2 regions of the Candidatus Pelagibacter sp. PS_31 genome follow, and region 2 is predicted to be linked to the other one. Evidence: riboswitches for the same ligand, from Rfam matches in the RefSeq annotation. Region 2 holds a riboswitch; the other holds the start of a gene.
What was found. A riboswitch is a leader RNA that binds a small molecule or an ion and turns the genes downstream of it on or off. The one in region 2 is predicted to bind glycine.
Positions count from the first base shown of each region.

Region 1: another riboswitch for glycine. It lies ahead of AC5SLN_RS00555 (malate synthase G); the one in region 2 lies ahead of gcvT (glycine cleavage system aminomethyltransferase GcvT).

Region 1 covers NZ_CM182069.1:102,823-108,375, reverse strand. Annotated here, with positions in the region: gene secA (preprotein translocase subunit SecA) at 1-1,778, shown strand, start outside; gene AC5SLN_RS00560 (acetyl-CoA carboxylase carboxyltransferase subunit alpha) at 1,773-2,879, opposite strand; glycine riboswitch at 2,971-3,058, shown strand; gene AC5SLN_RS00555 (malate synthase G) at 3,129-5,324, shown strand; gene recR (recombination mediator RecR) at 5,311-5,553, opposite strand, start outside.
Region 2 covers NZ_CM182069.1:859,652-865,204, reverse strand. Annotated here, with positions in the region: gene AC5SLN_RS04640 (5-oxoprolinase subunit PxpA) at 1-765, opposite strand, end outside; gene AC5SLN_RS04635 (5-oxoprolinase subunit B family protein) at 793-1,479, shown strand; gene AC5SLN_RS04630 (5-oxoprolinase subunit C family protein) at 1,472-2,425, shown strand; gene AC5SLN_RS04625 (DMT family transporter) at 2,412-3,293, shown strand; glycine riboswitch at 3,318-3,407, shown strand; gene gcvT (glycine cleavage system aminomethyltransferase GcvT) at 3,485-4,591, shown strand; gene gcvH (glycine cleavage system protein GcvH) at 4,588-4,968, shown strand; gene gcvP (aminomethyl-transferring glycine dehydrogenase) at 4,969-5,553, shown strand, end outside.

The sequences.
Region 1 (5,553 bases), 560 kb from region 2:
TGCTTACGAATGAGGGAATAAATAAAGTAGAAAAAATATTCTCTGATGCAGGAATTCTAAAAAATAATAACTTTTATGACCCTGAAAACTTAAGTTTAGTTCATCATGTAAATCAATCCTTAAGGGCTCATCATCTATTTGAAAAAGGAAGAGACTATATTGTTAAAGATGAAACATTAAAAATTATTGACGAACTTACTGGTAGAATATTAGAGGGAAGAAGATTTGGAGATGGCCTACACCAAGCACTTGAAGCCAAAGAAAGAATAGATGTTCAAGCTGAAAATCAAACTCTAGCATCAATAACTTATCAAAATTACTTCAAGCTCTATAATAAAATTTCAGGATGTACTGGAACTGCAGCAACTGAATCTCAGGAGTTTTATGAAATATATAATTTAGTTGTGGTTATCATCCCTACAAATAAAGAAATGATTAGAAAAGATTGGAATGATCAAATTTTTAGAACAGAAGAAGAAAAAAATAAAGCCATCATTGAAAAAGTTCTAGAGTGTCACCAGCAAGGTCAACCTATATTAGTTTTCACTTCTAGTATTAATAAATCAGAAATTTATTCAAAATTACTAAATGATGAAAAAATTAAACATGTAGTTTTAAATGCAAAAAATCATGAAAATGAAGCTGAAATCATTGCAAATGCTGGAAAAATGAATTCAGTTATAATCACAACAAGTATCTCGGGTAGAGGTGTTGATATCCAGTTAGGTGGGAAAAAAGGAAGTCAACCTGATGATGAACTTTTAGAAAATAAAAATAAAATAAAATCGCTTGGTGGACTATTTGTTATTGGCACAGAAAGAATGGAGTCTAGAAGAGTTGATAACCAAGCCAGAGGAAGAGCTGGTAGACAGGGCGATGAAGGAAGTTCAATTTTTTATGTTAGTTTAGAAGATGACTTAATGAGAATTTTTGGTTCAGAATCTATGAATAATATCCTTCAAAAATTAGGCTTAAAAGATGGAGAAAGTATTGATCACCCCTGGATTAATAAAGCACTTGAGAGGGCACAACAAAAAGTTGAAGCTAGAAATTTTGATATAAGAAAAAATTTATTAAAATTTGATGACGTGTTAAATGATCAAAGACATGTAATATTCTCTCAAAGAAATGGTGTGATGAATAGTGAAAAAGTTTTTGATTATTCAGATGAATTCTTATCTGAAATTATTAGTCATCTAATCACCTTAAAAACACAGAAACTATCAACAACTAAAAATAATGAATTTAACAATCAGTTAAAAACTTTACTGGGAAAAAGTGTTGATGATAATGAATTTAAAAATGTTACTGAATTAAAAGATGAAGAGTTCAAAAATAAAATTAATTCTAAATTTTTAGAAGCAAGAAATGAAAGAATTAAAATGTTGGATGAAGAAAAAGCAAAAGAAGTTGAAAAAAGAATTTTTCTTCAGTGTATAGATTTAAACTGGAAGTCACATATTCAGTATCTTGAACAACTAAGACAAGTTATTGGCCTAAGATCTTATGGTCAAAGAGATCCATTAGTTGAGTATAAAAAAGAAGCTTTTTTTCTTTTCGAAAACTTATTGAATAAATTGAAAATGGATTTTGTTACAATTTTAATTAATTTAAAAATAGTTCAAGAACCTGGTGAAAGTATTTCAAGACCATTAAAAAAAGAAACATCTAACGATCCAAAGTGTTTACTAATACAAAGAAAAAATGAAAAGATTTCAAGAAATGAGAAATGTGAAGCTACAGGTAAAAAGTTTAAAAACTGTTGTGGGGCCTTATAAAGAAAATATAAAATAGCCCAATAAAACTATTACTCCAAATAAAACTACTAAATTTAACTTCGATTTAAAGAAGTTTTTAATAAATAAATTAACCTTACTTTCTTTCATGCTGAGTTTACTTAGATCATCTAATTGATTTACGAATCCTTTAGATCTTCCAATAGTTAAAAATTTATTTTTTCTATGATTAAAAATTTCTTCTCCACTCATGTTAAAAAATTCATTCAAATTTTTTTCAATTGATTTTCTTACGTTATCTAATATTAGGTCTCTATCTCTGTGGGCACCACCAATTGGCTCTGGGACAATTTCATCAATTACTTTTAGTTCTAAGAGGTCTTTTGAAGACAATTTCATAGCTTTTGCTGCTTCTAAAGTTCTTTTAGGATCTCTCCATAAAATGGTGGCACAGCCTTCTGGAGATATTACTGAGTAAATTGCATTTTCTAACATGATTACCTTATTAGATGAAGCAAGTGCTATAGCCCCTCCTGATCCACCTTCTCCAATAACAATTGCAAGAGTTGGGACGTTTAAGGACATGCAGCACTCAATTGATTTTGCAATTGCCTCTGCTTGACCTCTTTCTTCTGCTCCTACACCAGGGTAAGCACCAGGCGTATCTATAAAAGAAATTATCGGTATGTTAAATTTATTTGCTAATTTCATTAATCTAATTGTTTTTCTGTAACCCTCAGGTCTCATCATTCCAAAATTTCTTTCAATTCTGCTTTCAAGGCTGTCCCCTTTTTCTTGACCAATAACTAACACAGATTTTTCATCAAATTTTGCAAATCCTGCTAATACGGATTTGTCTTCTCCATAATATCTATCACCTGATAATGGGATAAAATCTTCAAATAAATTATCAATAAAAAATTTTGCTTTAGGTCTATCTTCATGTCTTGCAACTAGAGTGGTTTGCCAGGGGTCTAAGTTAGAGTAAATCTCTTGTAGCTTATTATCTATCTCTTTTTGAGACTCAGAAATTTTTTTTGTATCTACTTCTGAAAGACCATCTTGATTATAAGGGTCTTTAAGTTTGTCTATTTCTATCTCTAAATTTTTAATGTCTGCTTCAAAGTTTAAATAATTTTTCATATGATTGTTTAATTATTAATTAAATAAGAAAAAAGGCAATAAAATGTTTGAAATAATTTATATTTGACATAATTCTATTAAGAGATAGTCTTAATCAATATCGGGAGAGACTATTATATAATAGCGCCGAAGGAGCAACCACCCCGGAAACTCTCAGGCAAATGGACCGATATCAAACATAACACTCTGGAAAGAGATTTATCTCGCCGATGGAGCAAAACTCTCAGGCAAAAATACAGATGGGGTAAAATGGGTGCTATGAAAGAACAATATACAAAAATACACAATCTATCAGTTTCTAATAAGTTGCTAAACTTCGTTAATGAAGAATTGCTTAAAGATACAAATATTTCTTCTGAAAAATTCTGGGAAGGCTTCGACCAAGTAGTTCATGAGCTAGCCCCAAAAAATAAAGAGCTATTAAAAATAAGAGAAGATTTACAAAAAAAAATAGACGATTGGCATATTGCAAATAAAGGAAATGAAATCAATCTAGAAGAGTATAAAAAATTTTTAAAAGAAATTGATTATTTAAAAGAAGTAGGCCCTGATTTTAAGATCAAAACAAATAATGTTGATGAAGAAATAACTAGTATTGCTGGACCTCAATTAGTAGTTCCAATCATGAATGAAAGGTATGCACTGAATGCAGCTAATGCTAGATGGATGAGTTTATATGACAGTTTGTATGGTACAGATGTAATCGAGCAATCTGAGGATAGTGCCACTCAAAGATACGATCCTTTAAGAGGAGAAATGGTTATAAAATATGGAAGAGACTTTTTAGAAAAATATTTTCCTCTAGAAAATTTTGAATGGCATAATATTACAGGCTTTAAAATTGATAATGGCTCTTTAGTAGTATTAAAAGATAGTAATAAAACATCTTTAAAAAATAAAGATAAATATATTGGTCATAGAGGAGAGGCCAATGATCCATCAGCAATAATTTTAAAAAATAATAATCTTCATATAGAAATAATTATAGACCCAAATGCTTTTAGCGCTCAACAAGATCCTGCTAAAATTAGTGATATTATTGTTGAAGCTGCAGTTTCAACTATTTGTGATAATGAAGATAGTGTTGCTGCAGTAGATGCTGATGACAAAGTTATTTGTTATCGTAATTGGCTTGGACTTATGAAAGGTGATTTGAAATCAACTTTTGAAAAAAATGGAAAGACTTATGAGCGTAAATTAAATCCCGACAGAAGTTATATTTCTAAAGATGGAAAAGGATTAAAGCTACATGGAAGAAGTTTATTATTGGTAAGGAATGTTGGACACCTTATGACTAACTCAGCAATCACTTTAAAAGATGGTTCTGAAATACCAGAAGGTATTATGGATGCCTTTATAACTTCAGCAGCTTGCCTTCATGATATTAAAAAAAAAGGTAATTCTAGAACTGGTTCCATTTATATTGTTAAACCAAAAATGCATGGTCCTGATGAAACCTCATTTACTGATTTAATTTTTACTAAAGTTGAAGAAGTTTTAGGATTGGAAAAATACACTTGTAAAATTGGAATTATGGATGAAGAGAGAAGAACCTCATCTAATTTAAAAGAGTGCATTAGGACACTTCAAAATAGAGTATTTTTTATTAATACTGGTTTTTTAGATCGTACTGGTGATGAAATGCATACTTCAATGGAAGCTGGTCCTATGATTAAAAAAGGTGATATGAAATCTTCTAAATGGATTGGGGCATATGAAAATAATAATGTAGACATAGGTCTTCAATGTGGTCTTTCTGGTAAGGCTCAAATTGGCAAAGGAATGTGGGCTATGCCGGACAAAATGAGAGAGATGATGGAACAAAAAACTAGCCATCTAAATGCTGGTGCAAATTGTGCTTGGGTTCCCTCACCTACAGCGGCAGCTCTTCATGCTCTTCATTATCATGAAATAAACATTTTTGAGAAACAAAAAGAAATTCAAAAAAGAGAATCTGCAAAACTGGATGATTTGTTAACAATTCCTGTAGCAGATAGACCAAACTGGTCAATGGAAGAAATTAACTCCGAAATTTCCAATTCTGCACAAACTCTTTTAGGGTATGTCGTCAGATGGATAGATCATGGAGTTGGCTGCTCAAAGGTACCCGATATTAATAATGTTGGTTTGATGGAGGATAGAGCCACTTTAAGAATTTCTTCTCAACATATAGCTAATTGGATACATCACGATATTTGTACAAAATCACAAGTTATGGAAGTAATGAAAAAAATGGCAAAAATTGTTGATGATCAAAATAAAAATGATGGTGCCTATACTCGCTCTGGAAGAGGAAGCTACGAAATGATGTCTGAAAATTTTGAGCAATCAATTGCTTTTAAGACAGCTTGTGATTTAATCTTTAAAGGTAAAGAGCAACCTTCGGGTTACACAGAACCGTTATTACATCTAAATCGATTATTAAAGAAATCTAGTCAGAATTAGTTTTAATTCCAGTTCTGTTTTTAAAAGCTGAATATAAAGTTCCATCATCGAGACTTTCTATTTCGCCACCAACAGGAAGTCCTTGAGCAAGTTTTGTAACCTTAGTAGAAGTTTTTTTTAAACTATCCTCTATGTAATAAGCGGTAGTTTGACCTTCAACTGTTGCACTTGTTGCTAGTATAACTTCTTCAATATTTTCTCTTGAAACTCTTTCTACTAATGAATTAAT
Region 2 (5,553 bases):
TTTATCCATTTTATTTAAAGGTTTTAGTTCTAAGCCATTATCAACTAAATTATCTCTGATAGATTTTGCAGTTGCCAATGAGCTTGCATTATCACCATGTATACAAACCGAGTCAATCTCACAAGGTATCTGTTTACCACTGAGACAATTTATTGCCTGATTTTTAACCATGCTCAATACATGGTTTTTTGCTAATTCAGGGTCAGTGATTAAAGCGTTTGGTTTACTTCTAGAAATTAAATTTCCATTATCTTCATAATTTCTATCTGCAAAAATTTCACAAGCTATTTTCAAACCATTTTTCTTAGCAGCAACTTCCATTTGCGAACCCGTTGGTACCAGATAAATAATATCCTTATTAAGCTCTTTTATTGCCACTGCTAGAGTTGTAGCTAATTCCAGGTCTTCACAAGCCATGTTATTAAGAGCCCCATGGGGTTTAATATGAGTAACATTTTCATTATATTTTTGAGCAATTTTTTGTAATATTTCATATTGGTCAAAAATTAGTTTTTTTATTTCTAAGGAGCTTAAATTCATTCTTTTTCTTCCAAAGTTTTCAGGATCTTTAAATGATGGATGGGCACCCAAACTAACACCATTTTTTTTTGAAATTTGAATAACCATCTCCATTGTTTGTTCATCACCTGCATGGTAACCACATGCAATGTTGGCAGAATTTACAATATTGAGTAATTCTGGATCATTCTCGATAGAATGAAACTTAGATTTTTCTCCTAAATCACAATTGATATTAATTTCCATACTCTTTACTCTCTAGTATAACATGGCATGGTTAAAAATATATCAAATCTTGGTGATGCAGCGGTATATTGCGATTTTGGCTCAGAAGTTAATGAAAAAATAAATGGAAATGTCATAGATTATTTTCACCATATATCAAAATTAATAAAAGATAAAAAAATTGAAGGAATAATTAATTTAACACCCTCTTATAATAAATTAATCATTAATTTTGATTTATCTATAACCAACTATAAAAAAATTAAAAATTTTATAGAAGGTTTAACTATTAGTAGAGATATTAAAGATAATAATCAAAAAATTAGAATACCAGTTTGTTGTGATGATGAGTATGGACTAGATTTTTTGAGGCTAACTAAAAAATTGAATATAAATAAAGATAAAATATTAGAACTATATTTTGGTAAAGAATATTTTTGCTACATGACAGGATTTATTGCTGGTATGCCTTTTCTAGGAGATGTTAATAAAGGTATCAGATGCGATAGATTGGAAACGCCAAGAGTAAAAGTTCCAAAAGGCTCTGTTGCCATAACCGAACAATTTACAAATATTTACACTTTTGAAAGCCCTGGTGGCTGGAATATTATCGGCAACACGCCAAAAAAGGTTTTTGATAAATCAAATTTATTAGATCCAACCTTAATTAAACCAGGCAATAAAGTGATCTTTTATCAAATTTCTAAGGAGGAGTATCTAGACTGGAATGAGTAGTTCATATTTTGAAATTATAAGATCAGGAGTTAACACAACGATTCAGGATAGAGGAAGAAATCACATGTATTATGTGGGTATTACTGTAAGTGGGGCAATTGATCAAAGAAATTATAAACTAAGCAATAAGTTAGTTGGTAATAATTTAGATGAAGCTGTTATTGAATTTGCTTATCAGGGTCCACTTCTAAAATTAAAAAATGGGAAAATTAATCTTAGTGTTACTGGGGATGTGCTTTTCAAGATAATTAGAAAAAATTCAAACATTGAAAATGGTGTTTGTTATAAAAACTATATTTTAGAAGACGAAGATCAAATTGATTTAATATCAACAAAAAATACTGCTTATGGATATTTATCAATTAGTGGGGGTTTAGAATTGAAAAAAACTTGGAATAGTTATTCTATAAATACCAAGGCGAATGTTGGTCCAAATAATGGAAAAAAATATTCTATAAAAGATAAAATTTTTATAAAAAATTCTGATTTTAAAAAAATTGAAGAAATAGAAATTGATTATAAAGAAGTTCCAGATAATATAATTAGAGTTATTAAAGGTACCAATTTTGATTATTTTTCAAAAGAGGCTCAAAATAATTTTTTTAACAAAGAATTTTCAGTTACAAAATTAGCAGATAGAATGGGCATTAGACTTAGTGGTCCTAAGTTAGAAAACATTGTTAGCTCTAATATAAAATCTGAAGGTCTTGTAAAAGGAGTAATACAAGTACCTGCTGATGGAAACCCTATTGTAATGTTGTCTGATCACGGAACTATAGGTGGATATCCCAAAATAGGTGTTGTTATTTCAGCAGACTTAGATCGAGTAGGTCAATTAACACCAGGCACTATTATAAATTTTAAGGAAGTAAGTCTTGAAGAAGCTCAGAATATATTTAAAGCATACACAGAGGATACAAATAAATATTTAAATGAATGTAATTAATAAAATTCCAGGTCCTATATTAGTTTTTATGGGAGCTTGCTGCTTAAGTTTTGGAGGCTTGATTGTTAAATCATTTGAAGGATCAACCTTATGGCAAATATTATTTTGGAGATCTTTATTTTTTTCGCTTACAGTCTTACTTTTTTTAATAATTACTTATAAAAAAAAATTATTTAAAGCGTTTTACGATTCAGGTTTACCAGGACTTATTGGTGGAGTTATTTTATCATTTGGTTTTTGTGGGTACGTCTTTGCGATGTATAATACAACTGTTGCCAATACTAATTTTATTATTTCGACACAAATACTTTTTTTAGCAATATTTGGTTATTTATTTTTAAAAGAAACAATTTCATCTATTACCTTAGCTTCAATTATTTTAGCAATTACGGGTGTCCTATTAATGGTAGGTAATTCTTTATCACCGGGAGAGATGTCTGGAAACTTAGCGGCTTTTAGCATGCCAATTACATTTGCAGTCTTAATTATAATTGTTAGAAAATTTCCTACAGTTGACATGGTGCCAGCTCAATTTATAGCTGGTGTGAGTTCATGCTTTATTGGATTTTTATTATCTGAGAAGCTTATGATTTCTTCACATGATATATTTTTAGGTTTTACAGCAGGTTTTTTCCAAGTAGGATTTGGTTTTATATTTATAACTATGGGTGCACGTAGTACACCATCTGCAATGGTTGGTATAATCATGCTATCCGAATCTGTGTTGGGACCAATGTGGGCCTTTTTATTTGCAGCTGAACGACCTTCTTTATTTACTTTAATCGGAGGAGGAGTAATTCTTTTTGCTGTATTATTGCAATTTTACTCACTACTTTTTTCAAATAAAAAAGAAAAAATTATTAATTGACTCTGTTACATATCTGGTAGATTATTCTTATATACGGGAGAGACTACAAACAATCGTAGCGCCGAAGGAGCAACCACCCAGGAATCTCTCAGGCAAAAGGACCGTAACATATTAACTCTGGAAAGAGATTAAGTTCTCGCCGACGGAATAAAACTCTCAGGCAAACATACAGATGGGTACAGTAAGTTAATATGGATATTTTAAAAACCGCACTTTACAGTTTACATCAAAAGCATGGAGCTAAGTTTGTTCCATTTGCTGGGTATCAAATGCCAATTCAATATTCTAAAGGAATTATTGAGGAACACAAAAGTACAAGAGAAAATGCAGGTATTTTTGATGTGTCCCATATGGGTCAGTTATTCATTAAAGGAGATGATAAGTTGGCAAAAGATCTTGAAAAAATTTTTCCAGCTGAATTGAGTAAGGCTAAATTAAATCAATCCAAATATAGTTTTTTAATGAATGATGAAGCAGGAATTTATGATGATTTAATTATCACAAAAGTTGAAGGTGGTTTTAACATTGTATTAAATGCTGCTTGTAAGAATACAGATTTTAAACTTTTAACTAAATTGTTAGAAGATAAGTATGAAATGATTTTAAGTGAAGAGCTATCGCTTATAGCAATTCAAGGTCCTAAAGCAGTCCAAATACTAGAAAAGATAATCAATGGAGTATCAGATCTAAAATTTATGAATGGTGATACGTTTAATTATCTTAAAGAAGAAGTTTATATCACAAGATCAGGGTATACCGGTGAAGATGGATTTGAGATATCGATCAAAAATGAGAACGCAGAAGTGTTTGTGCAAAAACTCATAGATGAAGGGGCTAATTTAATTGGATTAGGTGCCAGAGATACCTTGAGACTGGAGGCGGGACTTTGTTTGTATGGTCATGACATGGATATTAATAAAAGCCCAGTAGAAGCAAATTTAAAATGGGCGATATCAAAAAAAAGAATTCTTGAGGGTGGATTTATTGGATGCGAAAAAATTAAATCTCAAATAGAGAAAGGAGTAAGTAAAATCCGCGTAGGTATTAAGCCAGAAGGAAGAATTATAGCCCGTGAAAAAACTTCAATATTTAGTGAGGATGATAAAAATATTGGAGAAATTACAAGTGGAACTTTTGGACCGAGTGTTCAGGCCCCAGTTGCAATGGGTTATGTAGAAAATTCATTTTCTAAAATTGATACTAAGGTTTTTTTAGAAGTGAGAGGAAAAAAATATCCGGCAATTATAAGTAATTTGCCATTTTATAAAAAAAGTTATGTGAAAGGAGCTAGTAAATGAGTGAAGTAAAATATTCTAAAGAACACGAGTGGATAAAGTTAGATGGAGACACTGCTGTTGTAGGAATTACACAACATGCAACCGAAATGCTAGGAGATATTGTTTTCGTAGAGTTACCAGAAATAGGATCTTCAGTAGTTAAAGATGGCAATGCTGGAGTTGTAGAATCTACAAAGGCTGCAAGTGATATTTATACTCCTGTATCTGGAGAAATTATTGAAAATAACCAAGCCATTGTTGACGATCCTGCAAAAGTTAATTCTGATCCAGAAAATGAAGCATGGTTTTTTAAATTAAAAATTACTGATAAGTCTGAAATGGATTCATTAATGAATAAAGAAGAATACGAAAAATTTTCAAAAGAAAGTGGTAGTTAAATGTTAAAGAATGCTCAAAAAGATTTTATACAAAGACATATAGGTCCATCTATTGATGAACAAAATGTTATGCTTAAAGAGTTGGGATACCAAAATCTTGATGATTTAATAAAAGATACTGTACCAGAAAAAATTCTTCTTAAAGATGATTTAGATATTGGTGATCCAAATTCTGAATATAAAGCACTTAGAAAATTAAAAGATATTTCTAAAAAAAATAAGATTTATTCTAGCTTTATAGGAATGGGTTATTATGGAACTTATACTCCCTATGTAATACTTAGAAATATTTTAGAAAATCCAGGATGGTATACTTCTTATACCCCTTATCAGCCAGAAGTAGCACAAGGAAGATTGGAAATGTTATTAAATTTTCAACAAATGATAATTGACTTTACTGGAATGGATATTGCTAATGCCTCTCTTTTAGATGAAGGAACAGCTGCAGCGGAAGCTATGGGATTGAGTTATAGAATATCTAAGTCTGAATCTAAAAAAGTTTTTGTTTCAAAAAATTGTCATCCTCAAACAATTGATGTTATTAAAACAAGAGCTGAACCTTTAGGCCTAGAAATAATAGTTGGT